Regions from separate parts of the Pseudoalteromonas sp. C8 genome, predicted to be linked through region 3. Evidence: predicted binding sites of a transcription regulator. Region 3 holds the regulator's gene; each other region holds the start of a gene.

Region 1 (4,652 bases), on a different contig from region 3:
TTGCTTACATCAACTTCAAGCGGCACTGCTTTGCCACCATTAACGTCAAGCGTGAATTCTTTAAAGTTAGGATCAGGATCCCCTGTCATCGAAAATAAGTTAAATGCGCCATTTTGCATAACAACCGCTTCGCCTGTGCCCATAAAAACGAGTTTTTCGCCATTTGGACCATCAAGCGTTTCTATGTCTATTAGCTCTGATAAGTCGCGTATTGCTTTATCGCGTTCGTTATAGGTAGAGCTCGCATCTGCGGCGTTATTAGTGCCATTAACTGCTGCAATATTTTGATTTAGCGTACTAATACTTTGAATGAGTGAGTTTGCTTCGTCTGAAAAAATTTCAAGCTGCTCGTTCACTACACTTTTTTGATCAAGCACGATGCCTGAAAGCCTATCCATTTGATCAATTAAGCTTTGCGCGTCGGTCATTACTAATGAGCGGGCAACGGTAGATGACGGCTGATTTAGTGCTTCTTGTACGTTATTAAATAAAGAGTTAATACCAGTTGATAGATTATTCGACTCTTCAGAAAAAATAGTATCAACTCGATTAGCCTCAGTAATAAACTGATCGAAAAACGATTTATTAGAGGTATCACGATTTAGCTGTGACTGAGCAAACTCGTTCAGTAATCGGTATGTTTCGCCTCGCCCTACTTGGTTATCAACCATAGTAGTAAACTCTGTACGCTCGCGCACATAGCCTTCGGTATTAACATTGGCGATATTTTTACTTGTCGTTTGCAATAGCTCTGAGCTTGCTCTAACTCCAGAACTGGCAATGTTTAATAAATTAAACGACATGTTACTCTACTCCTTGGCGGATCACGTTTGCCGCAATGTCTTTTAGCTGGCTGCTATTGAGCACTTTTTTTATTTTGCTGGCATAATTTGGATCGGTTGCATAACCTGCTTTTTGTAATGAATCTAAAAAGTCGTTTGGTTTTGCTGTATTTTGTAATGCTTCTTGGTAGCGTGGGTTTTGCGTTAAAAAATCAACGAAGTCGTTCACGCTATCTTTAATTGAATCGTAGGCTCTAAAGCTGGCTTGTTTTTTAACGGGTGTACCTTGCTCAAACTCAAGCGTTACTTTGCTTGCTTTATCGCCTTCCCAGCTTTTATCTGACTTAATATTAAATAGGTTATTTGAACTGCCGCCGTCACTTTTATTAATAATGTGTTTACCCCAACCGGTTTCAAGTGCCGCTTGTGCAACCATTACCGCTGGGTTTAAACCAATTTTTTGCGCTGCAGTTTTAGCGTGTTCCCACACTGAACTTACAAACTCTTCTGCATTTTTAAATGTTGGGCTATCGATTTTAGACTCTGCAATATCGACTTTAGGCTCAGCAATATCGGCTTTAGTGTTATTAACGATAAGATCGGGTTGCTTATTTTTTTGCTCATGAGGAAGAGCAGATCCCACTTGTGTATCGCTGAAAATATCGTTGGTTGTTCTAAGTACAGAGCCTGGCATAAAGTTTTTAGACTCAGGCGATAACTGCTGAACAATTAAATCGGCAAGGCCTAACGAGCCATTTGAAGAAAGCTCTGTTGAAAGTTGCTGGTCGTGCATTTCTTCAAAAAACTTTACGCCACTTGAATTAAATGGGCTGTCTTTGTCTTCAAATGCTTCGTTAGCTTTGCGCATTCCTTTGAGCAGCATTTGCGTAAAAATAGCTTCAAATTGTGCGGCCGCTTTTTTGAGCGCAGCTTTAGAGGCATCAGTTGATGCATCGCCACTGGTTAAGGCTTCTTTACGAAGTGAATCTAAGTTGCCTAAATCAAAAAAGTTTTGTTTATCGAGGTGATTAGTTTCCATCGGCTTTTTGACACAAAATGAATAATGCAGTTAAAAATGCAAAAATTGAGCCACTACCGATAAAACAAGGGAGATAAAAATAATAAACTTAAGTTGCTGTAAATAAAAAGCCCTAATTTCAAAAACATAGGGCTTAAGTAATACGTTATTTATTGGCTTGAGTTATTTATATAACAACGAGCTGTCCGTTAATTGCGCCGGCTTCTTTTAGTGCTTCTAAAATAGCCATTAAGTCACCAGGCGCTGCGCCTACTTCGTTAATTGCGCGAACTAAATCGTCAAGGCTTACACCTGGATTAAATACAAAGGCGCGCGAGTCATCTTGATTTACATCAATAATGCTCTGCTGCGTGACAACAGTATCACCGTTTGCTAGCGGGTTTGGTTGTGACACGTTTTGTTGTTCTGCAATTGTTACTGTTAAGCCACCGTGAGTTATAGCGGCAGGCTGAAGCTTAACGTTTTTACCAATGACAATTGTACCAGTGCGCGAGTTAACTATAATTTTAGCGGCCATATCAGCTGGCTTAAATTCTAAGTTTTCGAGTGTTGATAAGTACGATACACGCTGGGATGCATCGCGTGGAGCTATAACACGAATAGAAACAGAATCAATTGCCTGTGCGCTATTTGGGCCAACTAAGTCATTAATTGTTTTTTCTAGGCGTTTTGCCGTTGTAAAGTCTGGGCGGTTTAAATTAAAAGTAATGTAATCGCCTTGCATAAATGGGCTTTCCACGGCGCGCTCAACTGTAGCGCCATTTGGTATACGACCAACTGTAGGGGTGTTAATTACAACTCTACTACCATCAAGCCCTTGTGCGCCTAAGCCACCGACAATTAAACTACCTTGTGCAATTGCGTACACGTTACCGTCTACACCTTTTAAAAAAGTTTGTAGTAAAGTACCGCCACGTAAGCTGCCTGCACTACCAATAGAAGAAACCGTAATATCGATTGCTTGCCCAGGCTTTCTAAATGCAGGTAATTCTGCATGCACAGCAACAGCAGCAACATTTTTAATTTTAGGACTTTGAGTTGAAGGTAGCGTAATACCAAAGCTGTTCAACATGCCTCTAAAACTTTGTTGTGTATATGAGTTTTGCTCGCCAGTGCCCGGTAAACCAACCACTAAGCCATAACCAACTAGCTGGTTAGAGCGTACGCCTTCAACCATAGACACATCTTTTATGCGCTCAGCACTGACGCTAAACTGCCAACCTAATAACACAACTAAACATAAAGCTTTAAGGCTATTCATGTTGTTACCCTCTAAAATGGAAACAGCGAACTGCTAAAGAAACGTGTAAGCCAACCAGGACTTTGCGCTTCTTGCGTTTGCCCTTTACCTGAGTATTGAATACGTGCATTAGCAATACGGTTTGATTCCACCGTATTATCGGCGCTTACGTCTTGAGGGCGTACTAGCCCTTCTAAACGAATAAACTCTTCGCCGGTATTAAGCGTTAGCCATTTTTCACCGCGAATAACTAAGTTACCGTTAGGTAAAACGCGCATTACATTAACCGAAATATCGCCCACTAAGCTGTTTGACTGGTTTGATTTTGAATCACCCGTAAACGACGAATCACTACCAATACCAAACTGAATGCTGTCACCACCTATATTTACAGGTAGACCACCTAATCCAATAACGGGGTCTAAGCTTGCCTCGGTTTCTTTGTCTGTTTCTGTTTTGGCGGCTTTTGTTGCTTGAGTAGACTCTTGCAATTTAACCGTGATTATATCGCCAGTACGTAGCGCTTTTTTATCAGAATATAAGTCGTTTGATGTATGAGTATTAAATAATGAACCTGTGGCTACCAGCGGCTCTAAAATAGGCTCGGGGTACATAGGAGCGTAGTAAGGGTCGTCCTGCACTACTTCACTATTTTGCGTAGACATACAGCCACTTAAAAATAATGTGCCCGCTGCAAATAAAATAATATTACGCATAATTCCCCCTACTCTATTAAAGCTGTTGATTGATGTAACTCATCATTTCGTCAACGGCCGAAATTACTTTTGAGTTCATTTCGTAAATACGCTGAGTTTCTATTAGATTTACTAGCTCTTCAGTTACATTTACGTTTGAAGTTTCGAGTGAGCCTTGAATAATGCTCCCTAACCCTTCAACACCCGGGTTACCTTGTACCGGCGCACCACTTACAGCAGTTTCGGTATAAAGGTTTTGACCAATTGGCTCAAGGCCCGATGGATTAATAAAGTCACTAATTGTTAGCTGACCAATGACCACGTTATCGGCTTGCCCTGCAACACGTACAGATACTTCGCCGTCTTGCGAAACCGTAATTGATTGCGCGTCATCAGGGACATTCATTTCTGGCTGAATAACGTAACCTGCGCCCGATGTTACAATTCGTCCATCGCCATCAGTGGTAAACTGACCATTGCGCGAGTAAGCAATATTGCCATCTGGTTGCAGTACTTCAAAAAAACCTTCACCAGAAATCATCCAATCTAGTGAGTTTTCGGTGGTCAACATGTTGCCTTGCGTAAACTCTTTTTGGTTAGCTACAACTTTAGCACCCGCACCTAACATTAAGCCCGATGGCATTTCGGTATCTTGCGATGAACGACCACCTGGTTGATTAATATTTTGATAAAGTAAATCTTCAAATATAGCGCGGCTTTTTTTGTAGCCTACGGTACTCGCATTCGCTAAGTTATTTGAGATAACCGATATATCGGTTTGTTGAGCGTCTAGCCCAGTTTTACTGATCCATAATGCTGGATTCATAATCGTGTCCTCACTTTAAAGTTAAACTATGCGTAATAACTGATCTTGACGCTCGTCAATTTCTTCAGCT
Region 2 (4,652 bases), on a different contig from region 3:
ATAGCAATGATAATTACAAGGGACCAAAGCAGTCCCTGCATTGTTAGGCTGAGCATAATAATTACTTAAATGTTGACCATATAGGGGCATGGTCTGACGGTTTTTCAATACCGCGGAGTTCGTAATCAATACCGGTATCTATGCAGCGTGCTGCAAGCTCATTGGTTGCAAGGACGACATCTATACGAAGTCCTCGATTATCTACAAACCCTTTAGAGCGATAGTCAAACCACGAGTATTGATCGTCTGTTTCGGGGTTTTGCTCTCTAAATGTGTCTTTAAAACCCCAATTAAGTAATGTTGCAAGCCATTCACGCTCTACCGGTTGGAAAGAACATTTACCTGTTTTTAACCAACGTTTAGCATTTACTTCGCCAATACCAATATCTAAATCGGTGGGTGATATGTTGATATCACCCATGACAATTACATCTTGATCGGGTGTGTGGTTGGTTTCAAGGTGTGTCATTAAATCTTTATAAAATTGACGTTTATAAGGGAATTTAGTTTCGTGATTAATATTATCACCTTGTGGGAAATAGCCATTCATGACAGTAAGATCGCGACCGTTTTTTTGTTCAATAGTGACGCTTATCATGCGTTTTTGCGATTCATCTGTATCGGTGGCAAAACCTTTTAAGACCGATTTAGGCTCTTTTTTGCATAACATAGCTACGCCATAATGCGCTTTTTGACCATGAAAGTAGACGTGATATCCCATTTTTTGTACATCTTCTAATGGGAATGCTTCGTCGTGAACTTTAATCTCTTGCAAGCCAATAACGTCTGGTTGATGTTTGTCGATAATTGCTTGTAATTGGTGAAGACGAGCACGCAGACCATTGATATTGAAAGAAATCACTTTCATAAAATTTACCTTAAAATTGGTTCTATTTAATAGCTTAAATTGTATCAGTAAATACGCGTACATAACATGACTGAATTGAGATAATAGCTGCGTAAATGTTGATCAAATGATGGGTAAAGTTTGAAGATTGTGAATACAATATTAATTATTTAAATAAATAAAAAATTCAATTGAACTTAACTTTATTGAATATATAATGCGCGAAATTCACTTGTTTAGCTCGTTCAAATAGGATCTCTCATGAAAACACAACTACTTTTAGCCACTGCTTTACTAGCATCTGCAACTGCGTCAGCACAAAGCAATACTTACTTTAGCCAAGATAACAAAATTGAGTCTAAGTTATGCGTACTAAGTGCAAACGAAGGCTTTAGCGTTGCTCGTAAAGAAGCTGCCCAGCACGGTGTTTACCTATCTCGTTTTTCTAAAAGCATTTTATGTAATGGCGAAGATATTCGTGATATTGCTAAAAAAACGACATTAAGCAACGCATCAGTTGAGAAAGTAGAAGTATTTGCAAAAGACGCTCAACAAGAAACTCAACTATGTATGACGGCTTTAAAACAAGGTTTAGCACCTGTTCGTCAAAAAATTGGTAACCTGAACTCATTAAAATGTAATGGTCAAAACGTTACTGAGTTTGTTAAGCGCTACCAAAACGCAGCAATCTAATTGTTAGCTTAACTATATAAGTAAAATTGAAATACCTGGTTTTTACCGGGTATTTTTTTGCAAAAATTACAAGGTAGTTTGCAAAGCTTGCAAGCTTAATTTATTGAAACTGCTTAATAAATATACCGATTGAGATTAAGTTATTGATTATTATAAGTTAACTATTGTTGGCATTGGATTTGTATTAGTTAAAGTGACATTTAATTGATTACGAAGGATACGTCTTATGAAAAAGTTAACATTAGCAGCCACTATTTTAGCATCATTAAGCCTAGCGGCTTGTTCATCTAATCAAGGTCTTGAAAGAATAGACAGTGACTTTGCAAGTTTAGATAATGATAGCGATGGCTACATCTCAAAAGTTGAAGCTGATGACGATAGCATTTGGAGTCACTTTTCAAATATTGATACCAATATGGATAACGAAATTAGCCGCAAAGAATTTAACACTTACATGAAGTTAAACAATGGTAAAGTAGCTACTGATTCTGAAGTAAGTGAGTCGGCATTTAAAGCTGAAATTGCTAAATTCGATAAAATTGAAAGCAGCTTTGCAAGTCTAGATAACGACAGTAATGGCTATATCTCGGTAGTTGAAGGTAACGATGATGATATTTCAAATCATTTTGGTTATATGGATAAAAACCAAGATAAGCGGATCAGTAAAAGCGAGTTTATGGGTTACATTAAAAAATACGGTAACGCAGTAGCTGAAGATGATGCATTAGAAGCCATTAAACACAGCTAATAGTTGTCATTTTAATAAGCAACAAAGAAGCCAGTGCTAGTCACTGGCTTTTTTGTGTTTTAAATTTAGTTATTTGATAGATATATTTTCCTAGTTTGGTGTTGTTCTGTCATAATAGATGGCTGTGTATTTTTATTTGTTAAGAGTGTGTATGGCGGGTCGACGAATTAGTGATGAACAACTAGTTGAGATCATTGAAGCAGCTATTTTTGTTGCAGATAAGCCTGTTAGTAAACGCCACCTTAAAGACATCGTATTAATAGATTTAGCTATTTCTATGGCACGAATAAATGACGCAATAGATACAATACAAGAACATTTTCAAACTCGTGGTATTCGCTTAGTTGAGGTTGGTAGTGGGTATCGGTTTCAGGCATGCAGTAGTTTAAGCCCTTGGTTAAATAACTTGTGGCAAGAACGTGCACCAAAATACTCGCGTGCTTTACTGGAAACATTATCACTTATTGCATACAGGCAGCCCATTACACGCGGCGAAATTGAGCAAGTAAGAGGTGTTACTACGGGTTCGAATATTATTAAAACCTTACTCGAAAGAGAGTGGGTTAAAGTGGTAGGGCATAAAGAGGTTCCGGGTAAGCCGGCTTTATATGCAACTACTAAGCAATTTTTAGATTATTTTTCGTTAACTGGGCTTGAAAATTTACCTGCGTTGCCAACAGAGCAGCAAAGTAAAATTAACCAGTTATTGAGCGATCCTTCTGTGAGAGAACCATCCGAATGAGTATTATACAAGGTGAAAAGTTACAAAAAGTCTTAGCCCGTGCAGGCGTAGGCTCACGCCGTGAAATGGAAAAATACATTGACGCAAACCGCGTTAGTGTAAACGGTAAAGTGGCAAAGTTAGGTGACCGTGTTGAAGAAACCGATTTGATTCGTGTTGACGGACACAGTGTAAAAATTGAAGAAAAAGCAGACCGAATCTGTCGTGTGATTATGTATAACAAACCAGAAGGTGAGTTAAGCACACGTAAAGATCCTGAAGGACGTCGTACTGTATTTGATCGACTTCCGCGTATTGATGGCGATCGCTGGATTGCGGTTGGTCGACTAGACGTTAATACATCAGGTTTGATGCTCTTTACAAACGATGGTGAACTGGCAAACCGTTTAATGCACCCAAGCTATGAAGTAGAGCGTGAATACTCTGCGCGTGTATTTGGTGAAGTAACCAATGAAACGGTTAAAAACTTACTACGCGGTGTTGAGCTTGAAGATGGTCCAGCTAAATTCACGACTGTTACCCCTATGGGTGGTGAAGGCGTTAACCGATGGTTTAACGTAACGTTAAATGAAGGACGTAACCGTGAAGTTCGTCGTTTATGGCAGTCTCAAGATGCGGAAGTATCTCGTCTTATTCGTATTCGTTACGGTAAACTAGAGCTTGATAAGCGCGTGCCACAAGGTGGTTGGATGGAGTATGATTTAGAAACAGTTAACTACTTGCGTAAAACCGTTAAATTAGGCCGCGAAACACAAACTAAGCTTTCTGTTATGCCTGAAAAACGCAAAGATAAACGCGCTAAAATCAACCAAATCCGTAAAGCAGTTAAAAAACACAATCAGCGTGTTAAGCCGACTAAACGTAAATAATTAATTAGTTATTTATTGAACACAAAAAAGCCGCTAATTGCGGCTTTTTTAATGTGTGTTGTTTAAACTATTTAAACTCTAAATTACTTTTTTACTTGAGCATCTAACGATTCGCCATTCACTTCACTTGAATCGTCACTCATTAAATATAAATATGTAGGCATTAAATCCTCTGGTGTAGCAAGTGCGTCTCTATCTTCACCTGGATATGCAGCAGCTCGCATTGAAGTGCGAGTAGCGCCTGGGTTAATACAGTTTACACGAATATTCGTTTTACCTACTTCACATGCCCATGTTTGCATCATACCTTCTACTGCAAATTTTGAGATGGCATAAGGCCCCCAAAATTCACGACCTTTGCGGCCTACACCTGATGACGTAAATACTATCGATGCATTATCAGACTTACGAAGAACAGGAAAAAGTGCTTTAGTGATCATTGCTTGTGCAGTCACGTTTACTTTCATTATGTTTTCGAACGTAGATGAGCAAAAATGTTCAAGCGGACCGAGTGACCCTAAAATACCTGCATTATTAAGCAACCCATCAAGGCGTCCAAACTGATATTCGATTGTTGCAGCAAGGTCACGGTAGTTTTGCTTCGTTGCGCCTTTTAAATCCATAGGGACTATTGCAGGTTTAGGGTAGCCAGCATTAACAATTTCATCGTAAACACATTCAAGTTTATTAGTTGTTTTTCCTAATAAGATAACTGTAGCGCCGTATTTTGCATACGTAATTGCTGCAACTCGG
Region 3 (4,652 bases):
CCCATTTAAAGGTTTTAATTCAGGTTCCCAATGTGGATTTGGTAAAAAGCGTGCATCAAATACGTAATCTGCTTCTTTTGGTATACCGTATTTAAAACCAAACGATTCAAACGTGACAATCAGTTGCTTATCTTTTTTACCTAAAATCTTTTCACGAATAGATTCAGCAAGTTGATGAACGCTTAAATCAGTTGTATCTATCATAAAGTCGGCGCGGGTGATTAATACATCAAGTAATTCTTTTTCTTTTTTGATGGCTAAATCAAGAGGCAACGAGTCAATTGATAGTGGGTGTAATCTACGAGTTTCAGAAAAACGTTTGATCAATGTTTGATCGTCGCTATCTAAATAAAATAACGTAGGTTTTGCAAAGCCAGGCAAGTATTCAAGAATATCGTTAAATTCATCTTGTTGTTTAGGGATGTTACGCACATCAATGCTAACAGCAATTTTATCATAGCTATCAGACACACTGCGAACTAATGAAGGAAGCAAGTTAACTGGAATATTATCTACGCAATAATAACCTAAATCTTCTACAACGCGTAAAGCAACCGACTTTCCAGAACCAGAACGGCCGCTTATGATAATTAACTCCATTTAACACCCTTTATAAAACTATGATTGATTGACAATAACTTGGTAAAGCTCAGCATCTGATTTTGCACTGCGTAACTGTTTACAAAAATCTTTGTTGTTTAGTTTATCAGCAATGGTTGCTAGAGTCTTTAAGTGCTGCTGGTTATCGCCATCTGGTACGATGAGTGCGACGAAAATATCAACAGGGCGATTATCGATTGCATCAAAATTTATTGGAGTTTCGCTAACGAGTACTAAAGCCAAAGGCTCTTCTGCACCGCTCATTCTTCCATGAGGAATGGCAATGCCACGCCCTATACCTGTACTACCCAATTTTTCTCTGCTCATTAAAGCATTAAGAATATCTTGTTGCGGTAAATACGGAAGTTTGTCGTGAGCAAGTTCGCTAATGAACTCTAAAATTCTTTTTTTGCTATTAAAAAGGACCGCAGCTTTGCTGCAGTCCTGGCATATAAGTGAGCTTAATTTCATCATATTAGTGTCGAGCAAGCTTCTCTTTGTGTTTAATTACTTGTCGATCGAGCTTGTCGATCAACGAGTCAATGGCGGCATACATATCTTGATGTTCTGTAGAGGCAAATAACTCAGCACCGCTTACGTGTATGGTGGCTTCTGCTTTTTGATTTAATTTTTCTACATCGAGAATGACATGAACATTATTAATATGATCAGAGTGTCTTTCTAGCTTCGCAAATTTGGTATTAATATAGTCTCTTAGTGAATCGGTTAATTCTACGTGACGACCAGTTAAGTTTAGTTGCATAAGCATTACCCTCTTTTTTTTGCGTCTTAAATCAAACTTTTACGTTGATTTGACGGTGGAATAGCCAGAGATTCGCGGTATTTTGCGATTGTACGTCTCGCTACTTTAATTCCTTGCTCAGCCAATATATCCGCTATTTTGCTATCACTCAATGGTTTTGCTGAGTTTTCTGCTGCGATTAATTTTCGGATAAGCGCACGGATTGCTGTAGATGAACATTCACCCCCGTTTTCGGTGCTTACATGGCTTGAGAAAAAATATTTAAGCTCAAATATACCACGGGGTGTGTGCATATACTTTTGGGTTGTTACGCGCGAAATTGTTGATTCGTGCATTTCTACCATTTCAGCAACATCATTTAAAACCATTGGTTTCATGGCTTCAGGACCGTGTTCAAAAAAGCCTTGTTGTTGCTTAACAATACAATTTGTTACTTTTAATAGCGTGTCGTTTCTACTTTCTAAGCTTTTAATAAACCATTTAGCTTCTTGTAAATGCGAGCGAATAAACTGGCTGTCACCACTGGATTTTACAGTGCGAGACATTGCCGCGTATTGGCTATTAACACGAATTTTAGGCATGCTGTCTGGGTTTAACTCAACAACCCAGCGGCCTTTAATTTTTTTAACTGACACATCAGGAATAACATACTCAGATTCTTCTCTTACAATAGTATCTGCAGGTTTAGGGCTAAGAGTATGTATTAATGTCATTACTTCTTTAAGCTCTTCTTCTTTGAGCTTAGTTTTCTTCATTAATGTACGATAGTCACGAGCAGCTAATAAATCAATATGCTCGGTTAAAATCATTTTTGTTTCATTAATGTAAGGTGTTTCTTTGTCAAACTGGTTAAGCTGAATACACAAACACTCTTGTAAACTACGTGCAGCAATACCAACAGGATCAAACAGTTGGATGCGTTTTAATACAGCTTCAATTTCATCAAGTTCGACTTCGTTATCATCTTCGTTTTCTTGATTAAAGCTTTCTAAAATCTCTTCGCAGCTTAGTGTTAAAATACCTGAATCATCGACGGCTTCTACAATCGCAATAGCAATAGCTTCGTCTGTAGGGCTAAATGGCGTTAGTTGTAACTGCCACATTAAATACTCATGGAGCGTTTCAGTAGAGGCGCCTTGGTATATTGATTCGTCTTCAGGCATCGGACCCGATGATGCTGCTGGGGCGGCACTCATGTACTCATCCCAACTAACATCCATAGCCATGTCGTCACTTAGCGTGTCTTTTGCAAGTGCTTCACCACTATCTTGTTCGTATTCGCTTGGAGCATCATCGGCAGATGCGCTAACAGTTATGTCATCTGTATCTGCTTTTTGCTCGTTTTTACCTGCAGCGTCTTCTGAATAGTCTGCTTCTTCAACCTCTAATAGCGGGTTGCTGTCGAGAGCTTCTTGTATTTCTTGCTGGAGATCCAATGTACTGAGTTGCAACAAACGAATAGCTTGTTGCAGCTGTGGAGTCATTGTAAGTTGCTGGCCCATGCGCAGCTGTAGTGATTGCCTCATGTATCTCTAACAATCCTTTTATGTTGTTATAATTAATACTAGCAGATGCTTAAAGACATGGCGTAAATGTTACAGCCTAAATTGCTCGCCTAAGTAAACATCGCGTACTGTTTTATCATTTAATACGTGTTCTGGAGTACCTGATGCAATCAGCTCCCCATGAGAAACAATGTAGGCTTTTTCACAAACATCAAGGGTTTCTCTTACGTTATGATCGGTAATTAATACACCAATCCCACGATTTTTAAGATGTTCTATTATTTTCTTTATGTCTAATACCGAAATCGGGTCAACACCTGCAAATGGTTCATCCAGTAATATAAATTTAGGATCTGCTGCCAGCGCACGTGCTATTTCAACACGACGACGTTCGCCACCTGACAATGCCATACCTTGGCTATCACGAATGTGTTGTATGCTAAATTCATCTAATAATTTATCGAGAGTGTCTTCTCTAGCTTGTTTATTTAACTCTTTGCGCGTTTCTAAAATGGCCATTAAGTTTTGATAAACAGTCAGCTTTCTGAATATTGAAGACTCTTGCGGTAAGTAGCCAATGCCTAATCTAGCACGACTATGCATAGGTAAAAGAGTAATATCGTTATCGTCTATCGATATTTTACCTTTGTCGCTAGGTACAAGTCCTACTATCATATAAAACGTGGTGGTTTTACCTGCGCCGTTAGGGCCAAGTAAGCCAACAATACTGCCAGCTTTGACTTCAAGGCCGACGTTTTTTACAACTTCACGGCCTTTATAGCTCTTTGCTAATAGCTCTGCTTTTAATGTGCTCATGGTTGACCTTTGTCGCTTTTTTTACTTTTTTTAGTCTCGATTGGCACTAAAATTGTGTGAACGCGGTCAGTTGAGTTTTCATCTTTTTCGGCACTGATTAGCTGCTGCTCTATATCGTAGGTAATGCTTTTAGCATTTATTTTTTGTCCCGCTTGCGATACTTGTGCATTACCAACAAGCGTTAAAAAACGCTTAGATACATCATAACGTACTTCGTCAGCACTGGCGCTCATAGTCGTGCCATCTGATTGCTTTTCTTCAAAGTGCGCAGGGCTACCTGTAGCAATTAATAATTGTTTATTATCACCAAGTTCATCGCGTTTATGTACTTCTAAGCGGTCGGCTGTGATACGGCGGTTACCGTGAATAATTTCAACGTTTTTCTCAAAAATCCCGACATTAGCTTTTAATTGACCTTCTTGCTTATCGGCGCTTATTGAAATTTGATTTGCAGTCGGTTGCGTGTTTTGCTCTGCAGCACTACTATTAAACGCTAGTATAAGTGTAGGAATAATAAGTGATTTTAATATTTTATTGGTCATAATATATGGTTCGCGTATGGTTAATTAGTTTTATCACTTCGGTTTTTAAGTCGGCTTCTAGGCCTTTACCAGTGATTTTTAAATTGGGTCCAGTGATGATAACGGGTTGCTCCGAACGCATTGTTAATAGTTTTATATCTACCTGAATATTATCAGCATTGATTTTGTCTATCATGGCGTTATCGGTTAAGTTTTTGGCAACCACATTGCCTTCTAAAATTAATTGTTTGTCTTCGTATAATGTTGCTTCGTCTGCATTTATTTGCCACGTTTGCTTTTCGTTATATAAAGTAAAAATAGGTTTTTCAAAAAACGTAAAACCTAATTGTTGATATAGCTCCATTTTAGCCGCAGTGACTTTGTGGCTAATTTTACCTTGTTCGTCATAGGCTGTTTGTTTGAGTTCAATGGCTATGTAATCAGGCT

What was found. The regulator sigma-54, encoded in region 3, starts transcription at its own class of promoters, with help from an activator protein. The targets are predictions, from matches to a motif close to GTTGGCACGNNNNTNGNNT.
Region 1: the regulator sigma-54 is predicted to act here: its motif matches at 1,858-1,876, upstream of flgJ (flagellar assembly peptidoglycan hydrolase FlgJ).
Region 2: the regulator sigma-54 is predicted to act here: its motif matches at 1,707-1,725, upstream of GQR39_RS06150 (EF-hand domain-containing protein).

The regions. Positions count from the first base shown of each region.
Region 1 covers NZ_WTKT01000021.1:14,102-18,753, reverse strand. The annotation lists gene flgK (flagellar hook-associated protein FlgK) at 1-803, opposite strand, end outside; gene flgJ (flagellar assembly peptidoglycan hydrolase FlgJ) at 805-1,821, opposite strand; gene GQR39_RS17160 (flagellar basal body P-ring protein FlgI) at 1,988-3,082, opposite strand; gene flgH (flagellar basal body L-ring protein FlgH) at 3,094-3,777, opposite strand; gene flgG (flagellar basal-body rod protein FlgG) at 3,794-4,582, opposite strand; gene GQR39_RS17145 (flagellar basal body rod protein FlgF) at 4,604-4,652, opposite strand, start outside.
Region 2 covers NZ_WTKT01000004.1:228,988-233,639, reverse strand. The annotation lists gene GQR39_RS06165 (energy-coupling factor ABC transporter permease) at 1-56, opposite strand, end outside; gene xthA (exodeoxyribonuclease III) at 62-868, opposite strand; gene GQR39_RS06155 (hypothetical protein) at 1,109-1,540, shown strand; gene GQR39_RS06150 (EF-hand domain-containing protein) at 1,767-2,288, shown strand; gene scpB (SMC-Scp complex subunit ScpB) at 2,440-3,030, shown strand; gene rluB (23S rRNA pseudouridine(2605) synthase RluB) at 3,027-3,899, shown strand; gene GQR39_RS06135 (YciK family oxidoreductase) at 3,983-4,652, opposite strand, start outside.
Region 3 covers NZ_WTKT01000001.1:324,800-329,451, reverse strand. The annotation lists gene rapZ (RNase adapter RapZ) at 1-600, opposite strand, end outside; gene ptsN (PTS IIA-like nitrogen regulatory protein PtsN) at 619-1,071, opposite strand; gene hpf (ribosome hibernation promoting factor) at 1,076-1,363, opposite strand; gene GQR39_RS01500 (RNA polymerase factor sigma-54) at 1,390-2,889, opposite strand; gene lptB (LPS export ABC transporter ATP-binding protein) at 2,959-3,684, opposite strand; gene lptA (lipopolysaccharide transport periplasmic protein LptA) at 3,681-4,226, opposite strand; gene lptC (LPS export ABC transporter periplasmic protein LptC) at 4,216-4,652, opposite strand, start outside.